DNA from 3 places in the Brevibacillus sp. AG genome. Region 3 is predicted to be linked to each of the others. Evidence: riboswitches for the same ligand, from Rfam matches in the RefSeq annotation. Region 3 holds a riboswitch; each other region holds the start of a gene.
What was found. Region 3 has a riboswitch for cobalamin ahead of cobO (cob(I)yrinic acid a,c-diamide adenosyltransferase). Riboswitches for the same ligand answer to the same signal wherever they lie in the genome.

Region 1: linked by a shared signal. The riboswitch ahead of POF51_RS16855 (energy-coupling factor ABC transporter permease) and the one ahead of cobO (cob(I)yrinic acid a,c-diamide adenosyltransferase) in region 3 are both predicted to bind cobalamin.
Region 2: linked by a shared signal. The riboswitch ahead of POF51_RS05935 (ABC transporter substrate-binding protein) and the one ahead of cobO (cob(I)yrinic acid a,c-diamide adenosyltransferase) in region 3 are both predicted to bind cobalamin.

What each region holds. Positions count from the first base shown of each region.
Region 1 is NZ_JAQMYO010000006.1:121,758-128,806, reverse strand. It holds gene POF51_RS16885 (delta-aminolevulinic acid dehydratase) at 1-130, opposite strand, end outside; gene POF51_RS16880 (hypothetical protein) at 350-844, opposite strand; gene POF51_RS16875 (hypothetical protein) at 1,135-1,299, opposite strand; gene POF51_RS16870 (energy-coupling factor ABC transporter ATP-binding protein) at 1,356-2,204, opposite strand; gene cbiQ (cobalt ECF transporter T component CbiQ) at 2,207-2,998, opposite strand; gene POF51_RS16860 (energy-coupling factor ABC transporter substrate-binding protein) at 2,995-3,279, opposite strand; gene POF51_RS16855 (energy-coupling factor ABC transporter permease) at 3,276-4,040, opposite strand; cobalamin riboswitch at 4,185-4,378, opposite strand; gene POF51_RS16850 (quinone-dependent dihydroorotate dehydrogenase) at 4,512-5,603, opposite strand; gene POF51_RS16845 (GerAB/ArcD/ProY family transporter) at 5,755-6,855, shown strand; gene POF51_RS16840 (spore germination protein) at 6,845-7,049, shown strand, end outside.
Region 2 is NZ_JAQMYO010000002.1:210,335-217,383, forward strand. It holds gene POF51_RS05920 (MerR family transcriptional regulator) at 1-271, shown strand, start outside; gene POF51_RS05925 (pyridoxamine 5'-phosphate oxidase family protein) at 324-902, opposite strand; gene POF51_RS05930 (MBL fold metallo-hydrolase) at 1,068-2,015, shown strand; cobalamin riboswitch at 2,108-2,257, shown strand; gene POF51_RS05935 (ABC transporter substrate-binding protein) at 2,415-3,410, shown strand; gene POF51_RS05940 (FecCD family ABC transporter permease) at 3,412-4,449, shown strand; gene POF51_RS05945 (ABC transporter ATP-binding protein) at 4,458-5,234, shown strand; gene cobU (bifunctional adenosylcobinamide kinase/adenosylcobinamide-phosphate guanylyltransferase) at 5,259-5,825, shown strand; gene POF51_RS05955 (YitT family protein) at 6,104-6,760, shown strand; gene POF51_RS05960 (hypothetical protein) at 6,931-7,049, shown strand, end outside.
Region 3 is NZ_JAQMYO010000007.1:351,010-358,058, reverse strand. It holds gene POF51_RS20445 (alpha/beta hydrolase) at 1-714, shown strand, start outside; gene POF51_RS20440 (LeuA family protein) at 728-2,146, shown strand; gene POF51_RS20435 (M15 family metallopeptidase) at 2,241-2,933, opposite strand; cobalamin riboswitch at 3,117-3,332, shown strand; gene cobO (cob(I)yrinic acid a,c-diamide adenosyltransferase) at 3,497-4,045, shown strand; gene cobD (threonine-phosphate decarboxylase CobD) at 4,042-5,157, shown strand; gene cobU (bifunctional adenosylcobinamide kinase/adenosylcobinamide-phosphate guanylyltransferase) at 5,154-5,693, shown strand; gene cobS (adenosylcobinamide-GDP ribazoletransferase) at 5,690-6,430, shown strand; gene POF51_RS20410 (histidine phosphatase family protein) at 6,427-7,049, shown strand, end outside.

The DNA of each region.
Region 1 (7,049 bases), on a different contig from region 3:
CGCTCGGTCGACCAATCCAGTACGTAAAGACTCGCGCTCCAAAATACTCAAGTGTATTCCGGATTGCTTGGCTGTCCAGATCCGTATCCGGACCAATTACTAAGGCAACATTCATTTCAGGTTTACTCATCGTGATATTCCTCCATTTTGTTGTAAGTGGTTTTTATTTGTGGGTAGACAAAACCATTTACATGGAGGGGGTCGGGCCAACTGGTGGATGGCAAGACGTTACTTCTTCATCATCATGATATAGGTAAACTCCTCTTCAATTGGAAATTTTTAAAATTTATAGCAGTATATCACTCGTAACATGTCATGTAAAGTTTTTCCGCCTCTCGTTTTGCAGCGATTACGCAAACCCTTTTTTGATTTTGGTCTTCATGTCACGATACAGCTCTCCGTATGTAATCGCATGCTCGATATGCGAATAGGAAAGTACGGAATCGCCATCCTTGCTCTCGCAGCACGCAAAGAACAAGCTTTCCATCAGATTGTGATTTTCGATGGAATTGGTAATGTGGACGCAATCCTCAATCGAATCATGAGCGTCATGCTTATAAAAAAGAAATGTCCCTTCTTTGAACGCCCCTTTTTTGTTAGCGTCTTTCCAAATGAGCATGCCCAAGGTAATAAAGTACCCTTCCTGGAAGCGGATGACGCCGGTAATGACAGAATTAATCGTGGTCGGAATGATCGCAATCGAGTCATTGAGCTGATTGACGTATTCATACAATGCTTTATTGGATTCTTGAAGATCAGCGATCGGTACATGAAGAAGCTGCTTGTCTCTTAATTTTTCTACGAGTTGCTGAACGCATAGCGTCTTATTCAAAGTTGAAATCACAACCTCATCACTTCCCCCATTGTAAGTAAGTGCCTTCTTTACGTTATTCGTGATGAATGGACATATCCCTACAAAATCCGCACAATCTTCTTACTTTTTCTTCGAGAATCAAATTTTACATACGTAAGAGGCATGGAAGTCGGTAGTCTGTCTGCAAAAGGCGAACACCTCCCCCTTCAACAGGGTTCATGTTGAAAATTCCGGCAGGGTCGAGGGTGGGTACGGGGATCATTCCATGAAAAAAGCCCTTCACGCCTTGATTGTGGCGAGAAGGGCTTCTTGGCGCGAACTTACGCCTTTCCCTTTAAATAATCATCTTTTATCTTCTTTTCCTGCTCGACGGTAGTCATCTCTTTCTCCAATACTTGATACATCAGTTCATCCTTCACCTTACGTGAAATTCCTTTTTCCTGGTGATTCGGGACCGATGTACTCATGACAGAGTCTTGTTCCATACCAGCGTACCTCCATGGCTTTTTGGGGTTAGCTTGCCCGAAAGCCGCCACTCCATTCACCACACCCGTTGAACACTGAGCATTTTTCGCAGCTCGTCGACCGAGCGTGGAATATTTCCGCCAAGTTCACGCTTCCACTGCTCAGGCAGTGCCTCCCACACATCAACGAGCAACGGCATACCCAGATGAAGACTCTCCAGCATAGTTCTATTTTCCAATGCCTCCTGCGGATCTCCCGCGAAAACAAGCCTGCCTTCATCCATGATGCAAATCCACTCTGCCCATTCAAACGCGATATCCATATCATGTGTCGCCATCAAAACAGTCGTTCCTTGCCGGTGAATCGCATCGAGCTCCCGCAGCAAATTTTTAGTCTGATAACGATCCAGATACGCAGTAGGCTCGTCCAACAGCAAAAGCTCTGGCTCCATGACCATGACCCCCGCGAGTGCCAGACGCCGTTTTTGTCCCAGGCTCAAATGATGAATCGGAGCTTCTGCCAGCTCTCTCAATCCGAATGCATCCAGCACTTTTTCTACCTTTGCCCGGATGACTTCCGTAGGCAGATTCTGATTGCATAAACCGTAGGATATATCTTCTGCGACCGTACTTGCGATCAGCTGATGCTCGGGATCTTGAAAGACCAAGCCTACCTTTTGCGTCATTTCTTGCAGTGCGGCTCGTTTGTAGACTAGCGGTTTCCCCTTCCACAGCACCTGTCCCTGCTGTGGCTCGATGATCCCGTTCCCATGCAAGAACAAGGTAGACTTCCCACAGCCGTTTCGTCCCAAAAGGACACATTTTTTCCCCTCTGGAATCCATAAGGACAGCCCAGACAGGACGGGTCCCCGCCCTCCTGGATAGGTGTACTGCAAATCAATGAACTCCAACAACCGTGATGTCATAACTACCAACCTCCTGTCCACCACTCAAGCAGCACCAGCAGCATACAGCCTGCGATTGACTCCCATTCATAACGTCGCGAACGAGCATGGGTATGAAACGCGAGCACCTGCATGCTCTCCCCGAAGCCTCTAGCCGCCATTCCTTTATGCAAGGCTTCGTATTTGCGCATCGCTCTGACAAACAATTGCGCAACGAGAACCCCTGCATCCCGAAGCGTCGCTCGGAAGCCGCGATGACCTCCACGCGAACGTTGGGCAATCCAGAGCTGGTGAGAAATCGTTATTAACACAAAAATAAACCGATACATGATCATTAATAAATCAGTCACAAGGACAGGCATACGAAGTCGGCGAAACACCTGCAAGATTTCGGCAAACGGCACGGTAAACAAAATGAAGGCAAAGCAAGATAAGCTCGCCATGGTACGCCAAAATAAGATCCAAACTTTACTGAATGATGACGTCGGCACATAGAGCACATACGACCCCAACTCCCATGCTGCCGCGACCTGGACCTGTACTTCGCCTGCTTTCGCCCCTTCTACCAATAGGGCAGGGAGCCCCGCCGCGAAAAACGAGAGCGACACGATCATAAAGGCACAATAGATACGGACAGGTATACGGGCATACACCACTACCCATACCGTCATCCAAACAACGACGGCCATCTGCATCCATACATGTCCCACCAAGACGAGCAGTAACAATGCACTCGCCAGCAAGAGCTTATGAGCTGGCGGCAGACGTTTCAGCCTGTTTTGATAAGAGAGAGAATCAAGCTGCAGCCCGTTCATTTTTTCCGCTTATCCAACCGACCTTTGTACAAGCCCACGGCGTATCCAACCACTCCCGCTCCCAACGCCGCCTGCACCGCAAACAATAGGCTCTCCGTCTCTCCCCCTGGCGGTTCTATCAGCGGCTGGAACCACGGTTCGTAGTTCGGAGCAATTTCCTTAATCGCTTCCTCCGCCACGCCGTCTGCGCCGCCAAATTCCGAATCCTGCACCAGCAACAGTGGGACAATCGCCAGTACGATTACCCCCAAGAGTAATAGCCAGTTCCATCCTTTTTTCACAGCGATTCCTCCCGTTTGAGCAAACGAAGCTGTGTAAGCTCTTTTGCGTTGTAAGATAACAACCAGTTCCAAACAAGAACGGTCAACAGACCTTCACTGATTGCGAGCGGAACTTGCGTGAATGCAAAAATTCCTGCAAATTTGGCAAACGAGGCCAACACTCCACCAGATTCAGCTGGAAATGCGAGTGCCAGTTGAATCGAAGTCACCACATAGGTAGCGAGGTCAGCCAAGGCAGCCGCCGCAAAAACAGCCAGACGCTGGCTTCCGCGCACTTTCATGATCACCCGATAGATTCCGTATGCCACCAGTGGTCCTACTACTGCCATGGATACAGCATTTGCCCCTAGCGTAGTCAAACCTCCATGTGCCAAAAGCAAGGCTTGAAACAAGAGCACCATGCTCCCTAACACAGACATCGCAAAAGGCCCAAACATAATGGCGCCAAGGCCCGTTCCAGTCGGGTGAGAGCTGCTGCCTGTAACTGAAGGGATTTTCAGTGCAGATAAAACAAATGCAAACGCTCCTGCAACACCAATAAGGAGCTTCATTTCGGGATGTTCTTTTACAATCTTGTTAATCGAGCGAATCCCAAGAATAAAAAATGGCAAGAAGACAGCCCACCAAAATAAGGCCCAGGATAATGGCAAATACCCTTCCATGATGTGCATCGCATGTCCTGTCTCTGGTTCATTGAGCAGGAAATACAGGACAAAGCCCGCGATCATCAAACAAGTAGATACGAGACGAGATCGATTCATGTTCCTTCCTCCTTCACTGACTTTCGTTCTTTTCCTACAAACAAAAAAATCCCATCCATCAATGGACGAGATGTGCACACAAAACAACAGACTGACTATACAGCCTCATTGCCTCGTATTCACCGCTCCTTTCCGCGAAGGTTTTCTGGGTGTGGCTACTAGGTAGGTCTCCTGGCTTCCAGATCCATGCGCTCTTTGTCCTTCCCCATACGAAAATGAGTGGTTTCCTTCTCAAAGAGAGCTCCCTGGTTACAGTGGCGGGACCGCTCGGGACTTTCACCCGATTCCCTGTTACCCTTTATGCGTCACATAAAGGCACCTAACGCCGATCATATAGAGTTGACAGACAATTCATGTTTGTCCCACATCATTATAACGGATCACTACATAAATCGGAAGAATATAAGCAAAAACGCATAAGCCGATGACCCTCTACAAACGGAGCCATCGACCTATGCGTACTTGTTCTATCTATTCTTTTGCGTCTACGCCAATTACTTCACTAATATGTTTAAAACCATCGCGCTGCATGAGCTTGAGTAGCTTTTTGTTAATTTGCTTGGCGATACCTGGGCCTTGATAAATCATCCCCGTATACACCTGAACGAGACTGGCTCCTGCTCGGATTTTCGCGTAGGCGTCTTCGCCGTTATAAATGCCCCCGACACCGATGATGGGTACCTTGTCTCCTACTTCTTGATAAATCTCCTTCACCCAAGCAGTGGAACGCTCCGTAAGAGGTCTTCCGCTCAAGCCGCCCGCTTCCTCGGCAAATCGATGTCCGGAAACCGCCTCGCGTGACAGTGTCGTATTGGTAGCGATAATTCCGGCAATGCCTTCTTCAACAGCAGCGTGAACAACATCGCGCATGTGCTCATCCGACATGTCTGGTGCTACTTTCAGCAAAATCGGCTTTTTCTTGATGGAACGTGCTTCCATTTCGGTTGCCTTTTCCCTTACTGCACGCACCAAATGACGCAAGCTCTCTGTCTCCTGCAAGTCACGCAGATTCGGGGTATTCGGAGAGCTGATGTTAATGACGAAATAGTGACCGTATGCATAGAGCATGTCCATACATTTGCTATAGTCGATGGCCGCCTCTTCATTCGGCGTTACTTTGTTTTTCCCAATGTTAATCCCAATCGGAACATCTGAGTATGCGTAATCGACCAAATGCTGGGAAGCCAAATACGCACCGTGATTGTTGAAGCCCATCCGGTTAATGACAGCTTGATGTTCCGGCAATCGGAACAAACGCGGCTTCGGATTGCCTGGCTGCCCCTGCGGTGTCAACGTCCCGATTTCCACAAACCCAAAACCAAGAGCACCCAACGCGTGATAGACTTCCGCATTTTTATCAAAACCGGCTGCAAGTCCGACTGGATTCGGAAACGTCATTCCCCACAGCTTATTCTCCAACCGCTGGTCTTTTACCTGATAGATCATCTTCAGGATGCTTTTGCCTGGAGCAGAATCCTCCACCAGCCTTAAGGCACCAATTGTCTTTTCATGAATCTCTTCCGCATCATGCTGGAACAGATATTTTCTTATGAGCTGATACATCGGCTGCACTCCTTACTCCGTTTCTACCTTTTTACCTCATAGTAGAATACCATACTTTTTCGGGCGGATGTAACCTTTATACGTTGATACATATTTCCAAGCAAGCAGGCAAATCCTAACAGCACCACCACGTACAGGGGGATAAGTCTTCATGAAAGTGGACGGAAAAATCGGGATTGGTCAAGCCATTATGGTGATGATGCTGACGATCGGCATTACGAACCACGTAACCGTCATCCCCCTCTTATTGAGTAAAGCCGGAAGAGATGCTTGGTTGAGCGTGTTGCTTGCTGGTATTCCTTTTTCCTTCTGGGCGTACTTGCTGTTTGTGGTTAATCGAAATATGAAGCAACGTTCTTTGCATGAATGGCTCGCCCAACGCTCTGGAAAAATCGTCAGCCATCTGTTACTCATCCCCATCATGGTCTGCCTGTACATGATGGCCCTAACCAATCTGATCGATACCCAGACATGGACGACCGTCAACTACTTGCCTCGAACACCAGAGTGGGTGACCGCCTTAGCCTTAATGGGACTATGTATACTCGCTGCAATTGGTGGAATAACCTCTGTAGGAATCACAGCAGGAATCTTGCTGCCCGTCGTGGTTATGCTCGGATTTTTCGTCGCTTTTGGCAATATTCCTAAAAAGAATTATAGTCTTTTGATGCCACTTTTCCAGCATGGGTATCGTCCTCTTTTTCACGGGATGCTCTATGTAGGTGGCGGCATTTCAGAGATGTTCCTGCTACTATTGCTCCAACCTCACGTACGTAAGCCATTGCGCCTCGTACACTTTTTGGTCATGCTCGGCATCACGCTTGTGCTGACACTCAGTCCGTTGACAGGAGCTATTGCGGAATTTGGACCTGTGGAGTCTGCGCGCCAACGCTTTCCGGCATTTGAGCAATGGCGGCTGCTCACAATTGGAAAAGACATCGAGAACATGGAGTTTTTCTCCATTTTTCAATGGCTCGCTGGGGCTTTTATACGCATCACCATTTGCTTGTTGCTCTTGGGAGATTTACTCACGATCCGTAACCGAAAACAGCGCAACTTCATGATGATATTTCTAGGTGGAAGCATGATCGCCTTTACCAGCCTCCCCTACAGTGACATACAGTTTGTATCCTTTCTGACGCACGTATACTATCCGCTTTACTTAGCCATTATCGTTGTGATTACTCTCGCACTCATGCTGGTTACTTTACGCAAGCCATCCAAACAGGAGGGAATAGGCCATGACCCTTGAAGAGGAACTGCGGGAAAAATTCGCGCATTGTGCGGACGTCGTTTTTATGCGCACGGTCACATCCGAGGACCAGCCTGTATTGATGCTTTATTGCGAAGGACTGGCAGACGTTCGTCAATTACAAGATACGGCATTGCCGCAATTGGAGCGATTCCTGGCTATTGGTGATTTGCGTTCTCTGCCTCTTTTCCCGC
Region 2 (7,049 bases), on a different contig from region 3:
TGCCGTGCTGGAGAAATTGAATGCAGAGCTGCACGAGACGTTGGCGCAGGCTTTTTCGACAGGTGATCCTGCTCATGAATTGGCGCAAAAAGCAGCGGATCTTCACCGTCAATGGCTGAGCTTTTATTGGGACAGCTACAGCAAAGATGCGCACGCAGGTGTTGCCCAGATGTACGTCGAAGACCCGCGCTTCACGGCCTATTACGACAAGGAACAGCCTGGTGTTGCCGAGTTTCTCAAAGATGCAGTGGTCATTTATACGAGCAAGTAAAGAGATTTCAAAAAAGAAGCTGCGAGTAGGGCAGCTTCTTTTCGTTTTACTTTTAGTTATCCCCACCTACTGCGGGAAAAAGTTTTTGCCCCAATGGGGTTGGCAATCCATCCATGCTTACTACGTTGTTTTCCTTTTGATAATCAAGCAGTTCTTGCTCGTCTTTAGCCAAGGTCCATTTCTGAAGGGTGTCGCGTTCTTTTGAATAGGAATAGAAGGGGATAGCCCAGCCGCAAGAGGTCTTTACTTCCTGTATGTTGACGGTAATGATTTGACGAGCACCGGGCAGAAGCGGGAATTCTTTTACGAGCTCATCCCACCGAGGCGTATCTGGGAGAATAACCGTTCCTTTGCCGAATAGTCGCATGATGAGAGGGGGGCCTTCAAACGCACAGAACATGAGAGTAATCCTGCCATTTTCCTGCAGATGAGCGCTGGTTTCGTTTCCACTTCCAGTCAGGTCTAAATAGGCGACCTCGGTAGGCGATACTATGCGAAAAGAATCGTACCCTTTCGGTGAAAGATTCACGTGACCATTTGTGTCCATAGGAGCAGAGGCAACAAAGAACATCCGTTGCTTCTTGATAAACTTCTCATGCTCAGGTCGTAATTCAGAAAAAAGTTGACCCATTTTTGCACCCCTCCAGATAATGGAATCGATTTTGTTGCCCTCATATTATCATGAAAATATGAAGATTTTGTGTGATTCATCCCCAATCCCTACAGTATAGATGGTAAAGTGTAAATATTCCAACACAATGGCAACGCGAGACTTTTGAAAAGGAGGAGTATTTACATGCAAGCAACAGAGCCAATTTACTTAGGGGAACGCATCCATTTAATAGACGGTTTCGATATGGGCTGGGCGGAACGTACGGGGACGTATGTGATCGCGGAAGAGGAGCTCACATTGGTAGAAACAGGACCAAGCCCCTCCGTCCCATACATCAAGGCCGGTCTCGCCAAGCTCGGTTATAAGCCGGAACAAGTCAAATACATCATCGTGACGCACATTCACTTGGATCATGCAGGAGGAGTAGGACTGTTTCTGAAGGATTGTCCGAACGCAAAGGTCGTTGTCCACCCGAAAGGTGCACGTCATCTCATAGATCCGAGCCGACTGATCGCAGGCGCGAGAGCGGTGTATCATGATGATTTTGATCGATTGTTTGATCCGATTGAGGCTGTTCTCGAGGAACAGATTTTGATTCGTGGGGACGGAGATACACTAAAGATCGGAGAGAATTGCGTATTGGAGTTTCTGGATTCGCCAGGGCATGCCAATCATCACTTCAGCATCTACGATCCAGTAAGCCGCGGCATGTTCACAGGTGATACGGCAGGTGTGCTCTATCCACAGCTTAAAAAGGATGGCATACACCTCGTGCTGCCATCTACTTCGCCGAATCAGTTTGACCCGGATGCCATGTTAGCGTCTCTAAGCCGTTTTGAAGCGCGCAAACTGAGTCGCATTTACTTTGGTCATTTTGGGATGACAGAGCAGGTAGATGACGTGTACCGCCAAATACGCGAGTGGCTCCCCATGTTTGTGGCGGAAGGAGAGACAGCGCTTGTTGCTGGACAATCATACAATGAGCTGTCTCTTACGTTATTTGAACGAGTCTCGGATCATCTACAGTCACAAGGAATCAGCAGTGACCACGAAGTATTCGAAGTACTCAAGCTCGATTTACAAGTATGCTCCATGGGCATTCTCGATTATTTGGACAAACGAGGGAAATAGCCAGGCAAGAAAGTATTGGCTTATGTGTTTGTCATTCTTTTTTTAATCAAGGAATGCTATGATGTAGGATGAGTCATGGACTGTGACAATTTCAAACGTAACAGCAAATAGGTGCCTCGTCTTTTTAACGAAAAGATCGGGTGAAAAGGGAAGTCGGTGAAAATCCGACGCGGTCCCGCCACTGTAAATCGGCTCGTTCCTCAGCCGTAAGCCAGGAGACCTGCCTGTTTGTTTTAGTGCCTGTTGCCTTCGCGGAAAGGATCGGCCTATTTCAGGAAGCAGACCATCCTGTCTGTTTGCCCTGAGGTGCCGACCCTTTGATTTCCGAATGGAAGCAAGGGTCGATTTTTTTATTGGAAAGGAACAGTCAATCAGACATGCAGAAAGGAAGTTCTACATATGAAACGTTCATTGCGATTCATGATCCCACTACTAGTTGCGGCTAGCCTCGCAGGTTGTGCGGGTAACGATAACAGCCAGCCAGCACCAGGGGGACAAACAAGCGCACCGCAGACAGCACCGCAAGAGAATGCGGCCGAGCAACCTGCAAAACAAACAACGTATCCATTGACCGTCAAGGATGCAACAGGAAAAGAAGTAACCTTTGCAAAAGCTCCTGAGCGAATCGTCTCTACATCACCTGCCGAGACAGAGATTTTGTTCGCATTAGGCTTGGAAGATCGGATCGTAGCTGTCTCAGACTATGATGATTATCCAGATGCGGCGAAGGCAAAACCGAAAATTGGCGGAGTCGTCAAACCAAATGAAGAAGCCATTCTCGCTCAAACGCCGGATATGGTCGTCGGTGGGATTTCGATGGAAAAGCCAGTGGCTGACAAGCTCAAATCTCTCGGAATGCCAGTCTATATTGCCCATCCGACAAAGATGGATGACATCCTAAACAATGTTTTGGCGATGGGAGTTATCACGAACACACAGGAACAAGCCGAAAAAGTCGTCGCGCAAATGAAGAAAGACATCGCGTACGTTCAAGAAGCAGTGAAAAATGTAAAACCGGAAGAGAAGAAAAAGGTATATCTGGAATTTTCCCCAGGCTGGACAGTCGGAAAAGGCGAATTCATGGATGAACTCATCACCCTGGCTGGAGCAACAAACATTGCTTCCGACACCGAAGGGTGGAATCCGATCAGTGAAGAAAAGATTTTGCAAAACGATCCAGACGTCATTTTGTATGCGAGCGGAATTACCGATGAAAAGACTGGCATCAAGCTAGAGGATATGATCGCGAATCGCAATGGCTGGGATAAAATGAAGGCGATCCGTGAAAAACAAATCTTTGGCATGGACCAAAATATTTTGTCTCGCCCTGGTCCGCGTATTACACAAGGCTTAATCGAAGTAGCCAAGGCGATTTACCCTGACTTGGTGAAATAAAATGAAGAAACGATTGTTCATATGGGGAGGAGTTAGTTGTCTCGTCCTTCTGGCATCAATAGTTATCAGCATCTCGATGGGGGCGGCACAACTCCCCATTTCGCAAGTATGGCTCATCCTGCTCCATCAAATCCCTGGCTTGTCTGAGTGGATCACCGTAGCATGGCCGGAGTCATCTGAGCAAATTGTCATGAAGGTTCGTTTTCCACGCGTTGTATTGGCTGTCTTGATTGGCGCCTGCTTGTCACTTGCGGGAGCGGGCTTTCAGGGAGTATTGCGCAATCCGCTTGCAGATCCGTTTACGATGGGCGTGGCATCGGGTTCTGCTGTCGGAGCAGCCTTCTTGATCCTTTTTGGCTTGCAAATCACCTTTTTGGGTGCATGGAGCACGCCTGTCGTCGCTTTTCTTACAGGATTGCTCAGTTTATGGATCGTACTCGGACTCGCGAATACGCAAGGAAAGCTGCAAACAGAGACCCTGATTTTGTCTGGTGTCGTGGTGCAGGCTTTTCTCGGCTCACTCGTTTCGTTTATGGTGTCGCTATCCGACCAGACGGTGAATGAGATCGTGTTCTGGCTTATGGGCAGCCTGTCATTTCGAGGGTGGGCCTTTACGTACGTCTTGATTCCGTACTTGGTCATAGGTGGAATGGTACTTGTGAGCTATGCGCGTTCCTTGAACCTATTTGCGTTGGGGGAGCGGCAGGCTGCGCATCTCGGCGTCCATGTGGATGGAACGAAGTTAGTGGTTCTGGTCGTTTCGACCCTCCTGACTGCAGCGGCGGTTTCTATCGCGGGAATTATCGGGTTCGTTGGCCTGGTGGTACCGCATCTCGTCCGATTGCTGGTTGGTCCTGACCATCGTATTTTACTGCCGATGTCTGCGATCTGCGGTGGTATTTACGTGCTGTGGGCCGACACTCTTGCCAGAATGCTGCTGAGTCCAACAGAAATCCCGCTCGGTGTCGTGACAGCATTTCTGGGAGCACCGTTTTTCGCCTATTTATTGAAGCAAAATAAACGCTTTAGGAAGAGGTAACGTTTGCAATGATCAATGTGCGCAACTTGCAAAAATCGTATCAGGATACGCCTGTTTTGCACGGCATCGATTTTTGCGTGGACAAGGGAGAATTTTTTGGCATCATCGGACCAAATGGAAGCGGAAAATCTACCTTGCTAAAAATAATTTCAGGTGTCATTAAGGCAGATGCAGGAGACATTTTGCTTCAAGAGAAAAAGCTTCATTCCTATCCACGCAAAGAGCTTGCCAAAATACTGGCAGTTCTGGAGCAAGAGGGTCTGCCGCCAGTCGGCTTTCGTGTCCGAGAGGTGTTGGAAATGGGTCGCTTTCCTTACCAAAATTGGCTAGGGGAAGAGAAGCAGGATGTCGCATCGCTCATTGATGAAATCGTACAGATGCTCGGTCTTGAACATTTGGAAGAGCGCACACTGGATCAGTTGAGTGGTGGGGAAAAGCAGCGCGTAGCTTTGGGGAAGGCATTGATCCAAAGACCTCAGGTGCTGTTGCTCGATGAACCCACGACCTACCTTGATATCGGGTACCAGATTCAACTCATGGACATCGTGCGAAAATGGCAAAAGACGACGCAGGTGACGGTCATCGCTGTGCTGCACGATCTGAATCTGGCCTCCCTATACTGCGATCGTATTTTGATGCTGCACAGAGGAAAGCAGATAAGCGTTGGCGCACCAAAAGACATCTTGCAAAGTGACAGAATAGAGGCTGTATACGGAACCAGACCGATTGTCATGGAGCATCCTGTTCATCATTTGCCGCAAATTATTTTGCAATCGCAAGTATAAGAGGTTGTTTAAGGAGAAAGAAGCATGATCGTACTGATTACAGGCGGAGCACGCAGCGGAAAAAGCACGTTTGCCGAAAAATACGCGGCTCATTTGGGCTCCTCGGGTGTTTACATCGCGACCGCACAAATCACGGATGAGGAAATGGAAGAGCGGATCTTGCACCATCGAGACCGCCGCTTGCAGTCTGGCTTCCCTTGGCAAACGATCGAGGAGCCGTACGCATTGACAGAGTGGCTCGCGAAGCTCGGGGCACAAAAAAAAAATCAAGAACAGCAGACAGTGATTTTGATTGATTGCTTGATCCTTTGGCTGTCCAATTGGCTGCTGCATGATGGAGTGGAGCAGACGTTTGAGCAAGTGCTCCAGCAGGTGGATAGGCTGGTCAAAAAGCTAAAAGACTACCCAGGGACAGTTTTACTGGTGACAAACGAAGTAGGCGATGGACTCGTCCCGCAAAACCCGTTGGGCCGTAAGTTCCGTGACTTGGCGGGCTTGATGAATCAACGTGTCGCAGCCGTTGCCGATCAAGTTTTTCTTGTCACAGCAGGAATTCCACTTGAGCTAAAAGGACAAGCTTTCCGATTTTAACTCGGTGAAAAGACGGTTTCGAATCGTCTTTTCACCTTTTTTGTGATATAATACAAGAAAAGCCATGGAAGGGATCAGGATACCATGCGTCCCCATAGGACGATCTGGAAACGTTTTGACCTCTCCTACATCTAGCTTCGTAGTAGTCGATCGTCACTGAAGGCGACTAACCTACTACGAAAGCGAGGCCCTTTGTATGAGTAGCGACTTATACTTTCGATGTTCCTCGGTAGTCGGTTGGTCGTCTGTGCCTAAACCGACAAAAATGCGAGGAAACCGTGATGAGGAGAGCGCTGCAGTTATCTAAGCGTTACAGTATGATTTTGTTTGGAGCTTGTTTACTTGCTTTTGCGTATTATCACATTAACTTTCAGAACCATTTGTCTGAAGGTGGGTTTGTTGGCTTGGGGTTATTGGCGAAATACGCCTTTGACTTGTCGCCAGCGATGGTGATGCTTTTGCTGGATATCCCACTGTTTTTGGTTGCCTGGTTAGTAAGAGGCCGCCAGTTCATTTGGGACACGATTTTTGCATCACTTGCTTTTACCGTATTTTACGATTTGTTTGAACGATTTTCACCGATTGTCATGGATATGAGCAGAATGATGCCGCTGGCGTCTGTCTTGGCCGGTGTACTGACTGGACTGGGTACCGGATTGGTTCTGCGCTATGGAGCTGCGACAGGTGGAGATGATATTTTCTCCCTGTTGATCAGTAAGTACACGGGATTGTCCATTGGTACGGTCTTTCTTTTACTGGACGTTATTGTGCTTTGCATGTCGTTCTGGTTCGTACCAATGAAAGAGATGATGTATACCATTTTGGCCGTTGTCATTTCCAGCCAAGTCATCACCTGGACCGTCAATCATGGTGCAGGAATGGAGGTCATGGAAGAGGAGCACGGGCATGGAAGTGTCTCGATGACCCACCGGTAATGAGTAGATATTCAGTTGAAAAACATGCCTATACAAAAGCAAGCAAAAGGCCAAGTCGGTTTTCATGTCGACTTGGCCTTTTGAACGTTTATGACCGTTTTTGTACATAATATCCTGCTTTCCTAGTGGATACTAACCAACACAGATACTATCGATGGAAAGGACCTGCCATGAGCGATCCGTTTTTTAGCAACTACAAAGCATTCGTTGTCATACCAGCGGATGAGAAGCAAATGGGACCGGAGCCTTTTGACCCGAAGGATTACGCCAGCCATTTCATCCTGACGTT
Region 3 (7,049 bases):
GTTGAAATGGATCAACCACCTGTAAAGAATGCTCCTGTCGTCCGTGCCACTGAGGCGGTAAAAGATCTGGAGGCTGTCGTCCAGCACATAAAGAAAACGCGACAAGTGGATAAAATCAGTATCGTAGGATGGTCTTGGGGTGGGGTTGTTGCAGGGATGTACGCGACTGAACATTCCGATGATATTGAAAAACTCGTGCTTTATGGTGTTATGCATGGTTTTTCCTTACCTTTGATGGCAACTCCATTTGAAGCAAAAGGGAAGCCAGGTGAAATCAATCCCCAATTACCAGCGTACCAGGTTGTCCAGTTTGACAAGGCCATGCACCATTGGCACATGATGCTAGATAAACGTGATCTGGTTTCCGGTGAGGCAATGAATGCTGTATCCAAGGTCTTCGTAAACTCTGATCCTAACAGCAGCAAGCAACCTGAACAATCCATCCGCCGTCCAATGGGACCTTTGGTAGATCTGTATTACATCTGGACGGACAAACCCATTTTTGATGCAGCGAAAATTACGACGCCAGTGTTGATCATTCGAGGAGATCTGGACTTTTTTGCCGATAAGTCCCTCTTCCATAAGCTGACCAATGCATCTGCAAAACAAGAAGTGGTTATCAAAGATGCAACACATTGGGTGTTGTATGAAAAAAATCGTGATCAACTCTTGCGTGAAACAGACGAATTCCTGAAAAAGGAAGTAAACCCGTAAGGATGTGCTGGAAATGAAGCCGTTTCAAATTTTGGATGCAACACTGCGAGAAGGAGAGCAGCAATCAGGCGTGCGCTTCACATGCGAAGACAAGATTCGCATCCTGCATCTCTTGGAAAGCTATCAGATAGACCTCATAGAAGTGGGCCATCCTGGAATTTCTGCCGTGGATGAAGAAATCTGCCGAAAAGTGGCTCAATCGGCAAGACGAGCGCAAATATTAATGCATGCGAGAGCTACTGTTGAAGAAGTACATGCAGTAAAGCGCGCCAAAGCAGACTGGGTGGGGATTTGGGCTTCCATTAATGATGTGTCTATCCAAACCAAATTCAGTCATCACCAGGAAAGCTATATACAAGAGAAAGTCCAACAAGCTGTTATCGAAGCAAAAAAGCTTGGCTTACAGGTTAGATTCACGATTGAAGACGCTTCACGGACAGAGTGGGAAAAGATATCCAGCTTAGGTCATGTTGCTTTGCAGGCAGGCGCAGATCGCATTAGTTTGGCAGATACTGTCGGGATATGGGAGCCTGATACATGCAAAAAAATCGTAACTCGTGCCATTGAGGAATTTGGATGCGAAATTGAAGTTCATCTGCATAATGATCTTGGTCTTGCTCAAGCGAATGCGCTGGCGGCTATTGATGCAGGCGCTTCGGTCATTGATACGACAATTTTAGGAATCGGCGAAAGAGCTGGAATTACTGACTTGATCCAGCTTACTGTTGCGTTGCAAAAGCTTCGAAATGATCATCGTTATTCTTTGGATAGAATTCCCGAGCTTGTACAAGCGATACGTCTAACGACAGGGTATAGACCGGACGAACTGCGCCCAATCGCTGGGCAAAATGCTTTTACGCATACATCGGCTTACCATGTCCAAGCCGTAAAGAGGAATTCCAAAGCGTATGAGCCATTTCCTCCCGAAACAATTGGAAGAACACGGCTTCTCGAAGAAAAGCGTCCTCCAATAGGAAGCCCAAAGCTGCCTGTTTCTTTACAGGTAGGAAAGCCGTTTCCAAAAGGTGCTTCAGAGCTACAGTATCATCGTGACGGTCCAGGGATACGCTGGGTTATGATGGATTCGCGTGTTGATGAGCGAGCCTCATTCTATGTGATCCAAAGGATATTTGGATTATGCGATTTGTCCGGTATTCCTGAAAAACATGTAGACAGACATGCGCATCATTGTGACAGTGCCTTCCTCTTTTGGGGAGATGCATCTGATGGCACTGGTCTGGTGTGTCATGTTCAACTCGGTGAAGAAGAGAAGACTGTTGAGAGTCCAGCAGCTATTTTTATCCCAGCAGGCGTCGAGCATTCCTATCACTATGTGTCAGGGCACGGAACTTATACAAATATTGTATTGTCACCTGAATACAACAAAAGCCTTTTGGTTTCAGCAGCATCTTCTGAAATACCAGTGACCTAAGAGGTACAGGAATTTGTTGAGTTTGAAGAGTGGGCGGCCATCTGGGCATGAGTACGGTATCGACCGGGCTCATGCCTTGCTTGATTATTTGTGGTTACATCGACAAAACCCCGCCATAGATCGGCTCTTGCTGCGTTTTTTGTCCCCAAGTGCGCGTTCCGTATTCGAAATGCCACCATTCTTTCGGATAGTTGACGAATCCGGCAGCCGTCATCAAATGATAGAGCAGTCGGCGATTGTCTCGAATCTCGATGTCCTTTTGCTTAGACTGTGCCAACTCTTCATAATAGCGAGTGGAAGCCAGTTCACTGAAATCATCGAAGTCTGTCCCCATCTCCAGCCAGCCATCAGGCCCTGCGATAGTCAGATCCACTGCACCGCCGGATAGGTGAGGGGACGGTTTGGAGAGGTCTGTTGTTGGATAAGCGACGAATTTGCTCAATTCTTCCGTGAGGGCGGGTCCTTCCTGCCAGCCTTGTAATAGCAAGGCTTCGCGGAAACGATCATACAAGGATGCCTGTACCTCAAATGAGCGCCAGCCGTCCAACACGACGAGCTTGTAGCCAACAGGCAGTAGTGAGGCTGCCATGGCGAGCTTGCGTGCTGCCCCTTCTCGCAAAAAGGCTTCTGGCTGTGTTCCGGCATAGCCCTCGTGGTAGTAGGCTGGATAGACTGTGATTTGAGCTGAAAGGGAAGAGAGGGGAATCATCGGTTCGCCGCATTCCTTGATCGGCAGTGGGCTGGGCAGGACCATGTCTGGTATTTTTGGAATCGGAGGAAATAGCATGACTGCACACCACTTTCGATTGTTTTGCCAATAGGGTAACGAAAAACATCAGGCATGTAAACGGTCATTATCTTAAATTTTCTGCTAATAGTCACCAGCGACGAATCGGCAGCTTTTGCTTGAATCCTCGGTAGCTTTTGCTATTATTAAAGCAAGTGCTTGTCAACGGAACGAACGACATTTACATATGGAAGAGAAACAGGTCCTTGTTTTTGCGAAACCGATTCGCAGGAGCAAGGTTAAAAGGGAAGTTTGGTGAAAAGCCAACGCGGTCCCGCCACTGTAAGAGAGTAGCTGTTCTTCAAGGCACCATGCCATCCACTGCCCATCCGGGAGCGGGAAGGAGAAGAAAAGCGATAATCCTCGAGCCAGGAGACCTGCCTGTTTTTATGTTTACACTGATTTCCTTCGGGTCAAAGGAAGAGGTGAGGATTGTTGCTTTTCAGCTATCCGCGCTTTGTTTTTCCTTACGTACTGGGGGAAACAGAGCGCTTTTTTTATGCTTCGGAAAGTATTTGGAGGAAACAGCGGAGTAAAATACGTCACTTTTTGAGGTGGTCACGATGGAGAAAAACGATAAGAAGCGAGGATTGACCCTCGTTTACACAGGAGACGGCAAAGGAAAAACGACAGCAGCAGTCGGGTTGGCTGTGCGGGCGACAGGGCGCGGGAAAAAGGTGCTGATGGTTCAATTCATCAAGTCGCCGGAGCGTACATACGGAGAAAAGATTATTTTCGATAAATTGGGCATTGAAATTGTGCAAATGGGTGTCGGCTTCACATGGACGAAGACACCGGAGGAGCATCGTCAGGCATTGAAAGAAGCTTGGGCGTTTGCGAGCGAAAAGCTTTCTTCCGGAGCGTACGATGTCGTCATTTTGGATGAGCTAAATAATGCATTGGCGATTGACCGCTTCCCGATTGATGATGTGTTGCCATTGTCCGATGTGTTGGAAGCGATTCAAAATAGGCCAAGTCATATTCACCTCGTGATTACGGGACGGGCCGCAAAGAAGGAGATTTTGGACATCGCAGATTTGGTGACAGAGATGAAGCCAATCAAGCATTACTATGATGAAGGGATTCCAGCTGTGCTGGGGGTAGAGTTTTGACAAGCGCAGGTGTAATAGAGACGTACGGTCATGGCGGAGACTTGCTGACCGCAGCGCAGCGCTTTGGTCGAGAGCCCGGGCAGTTTCTGGATTACAGTGCCAATATTAATCCGCTGGGGATGCCAGCAAGCGTTCGTGAGATGCTGCTGGATTCGCTGGCTGCTGTAGCGCATTACCCAGACCCTGGACATCGTGTGTTTCGGCGTGCGCTGGCGAAGCGGCTGCAAGTGCCGGAGGAATGGTTGCTGCCTGCCAATGGTGCAGCGGAGGCGATGGCACTGGCCATTCTCGGTCTTTCGCCGGAAACGGTTGGTGTGGTATATCCTTGCTTTTCGGAATACGCGCAACTTTCCGAGCAGTATGGTGCCCGTGTCATTGGCTGCTTCGGGAAGGAAGCGAACGGGTACAAGCCCGATCCTATAGAGCTGCACACTCTTTTTACGCAGTCTGATCTCGTATTTGTCGGGTCGCCAAACAATCCGACAGGAATCCTGTATCAACCGGATGAGCTTCGCCAAATGGCGGAATGGACGAGTAAGACCAACACGTGGCTCATCGTGGATGAGGCTTTCCTCGATTTTGTGGAGGAAGATCGGCAATATACATTGGCGACGCAGCTCGAGCGCTTTCCCCGTGTGATCTTGATGCGCTCGATGACGAAAATGTACGCGATCCCGGGATTGCGCCTGGGTTATGCGATTGCGCATCCGGATGTCATTGCGAGGATGCGCCAGAAGCAAGTGAGCTGGAGCGTGAATGCACTGGCCCTTTTAGCTGGAGAACTGTGCTTGCAGGAGCAGGCATATGAGGAACAGACAAGAAGGCTCATAAAAGCAGAACGTGCGTATTTGATCGATTGCATCAGCGGTGAGTTGGGCTGGCAGGTATGGCCGGGGGAGGCAAACTTTTTGCTGCTGCGCTCACCAGAAGGATTGCCAGCGGAACAATTGCAGGCACGGCTCGGCAAAAAAGGCGTTCTGATCCGCAACTGTGCGATGTATCCCGGTTTGACGGCACATGATGTGAGAATCGCAGTGCGTGGACGAGAGGAAAATGAAAGACTTCTGGCAGCGCTCCGCGAGGTCCATGCGGAAGGAAGTGAACAGCGATGAGCTTGGTGCTGGTAACAGGCGGTGTCCGTTCAGGAAAAAGCCGCTACGCGGAAGAGCTTGCGATGATGTTGGGCAGTCGAGTCCTGTACGTGGCGACAGGCAAGGCCTGGGATGATGAAATGAAGCAGAGAATCGAGCTGCATCAGGCACGTCGTCCGCTGGAATGGGGCTGTGTGGAGGTAGGAGAGCGATTAACCGATTACCACGCATTCAGTGAGCAGTATGATGTGGTTTTAATCGATTGTCTGTCCACCTGGGTGAGTAATCGATTGATGAGCGTAGATGAGTCTGAATGGAGAAGTCCTTCACACACGCAAGCCCTGCTGCAGGAGGCAGAGGCATGGCTGTCTCTCGTACACAATTCCTCGCAAAAAGTCATTGCCGTCACAAGCGAGGTCGGATTGGGCGGTGTAGCCTTGAGTCGTTTGGGCAGATGGTTCGCGGATGTGGTGGGCGATGTCAACCAGAGAAGTGCGCGACAAGCGGACGCCGTCTACGCGGTTTTGTCGGGGATACCGTGGAGGATCAAAGGATGAATGCATTTTTACACGCGATCTCGTTTTTTACGCGTATACCGGTTCCGTGGCTTCGTCCTTCAGAGGAGGCGTGGAGAAAAAGCGTCAACTGGTATCCCGCAGTTGGTTTGGTCATCGGTTTATTGCTATGGGGTGTATATCAGGCAGGACTGGTGCTGTTTAGTCCATGGATCGCCGCTATTTTGACGCTGGTCGCATGGGTCTACGTGACCGGTGGTCTTCATATGGATGGGTGGATGGATCTCGCGGACGGTCTTGGCAGCAGCAGACCGAGAGAGCAAATCCTTTCGATTATGAAGGACAGCCGCGTAGGTGCGATGGGCGTTCTTGCTGCGATTATGCTGTTGCTGATCAAGGCGGGTGCAGTCGCAGAGCTCGCACATCCGGGATGGGGCAGCTTTTTGATCGTAGCACCAGTAGCAGCGCGGACACATGTGCTTTTGTCGATTAAGCTCTGGCCGTATCTTTCGGCAGATAAAGGGATCGGAAAAGGCATCAGTGCTGGGCTTTCCGTTTCCTCTATCATCGTGAGCTACATCATCGTGTTTGCCGCAGGTTGGTATCTTGGGGGCCTGCAGGTCATCACAGCCATTTTCCTGTCACTGTTGTTCGCTCTATTGTTTTCACGCTCGGTTTCAAAAAAATTGGGTGGACTAAATGGAGACTGCTACGGGGCTGTTATCGAAAGCAGTGAAGCAGTCGTTCTCTTGGTGTTAGTCGGGAGCTGGTGGTTATGAAGCTAGTTTGGATACGTCACGGGGAGACAGACAGCAATCGTGAGCATCGATATTTGGGGCATAGTGACGTTCCTTTGAATGAACACGGGTATCTGCACGTGAGTGAGTTGGCAAAGGAATTACCTGTGCTCATCGGGCAACCTGCTGTGATCTATTCCAGTGATCTGCTAAGATGCATCCAGACTGCCGAACCGCTCGCAGCTGCTTGGGGGCTATCGGTTAATCCAGAGCCAGCATTGCGAGAGTTGTCTTTTGGTGAGTGGGAGCTGATGACCTACGATGAGCTGATGCAAACGGACCCTGTGCGAGCTACAGGTTGGTACGACGATCCTTTTCGAAATCGACCTCCACAAGGGGAGAGTCTGGAAGAGCTGGGGATGCGCGTGGATGGTTGGCTACGGTCCTTGTTGGAGAGAGCGGGCAAGGAGGAGGCATCCGATACAGTCGTCATCGTCACACATGGCGGCGTGATCCGCTGGTTCCAGGCCGCGTGGCTCGAAAACAATCCTGACCGATATTGGCAGGTCGATGGCATTAAGCATGGGGAGGCTCTGATAGCGGAATGCTTGGATGCGGAAGGACAGAGCTGGATGCGACAACCCCCGAAGAGTAAGAGAGG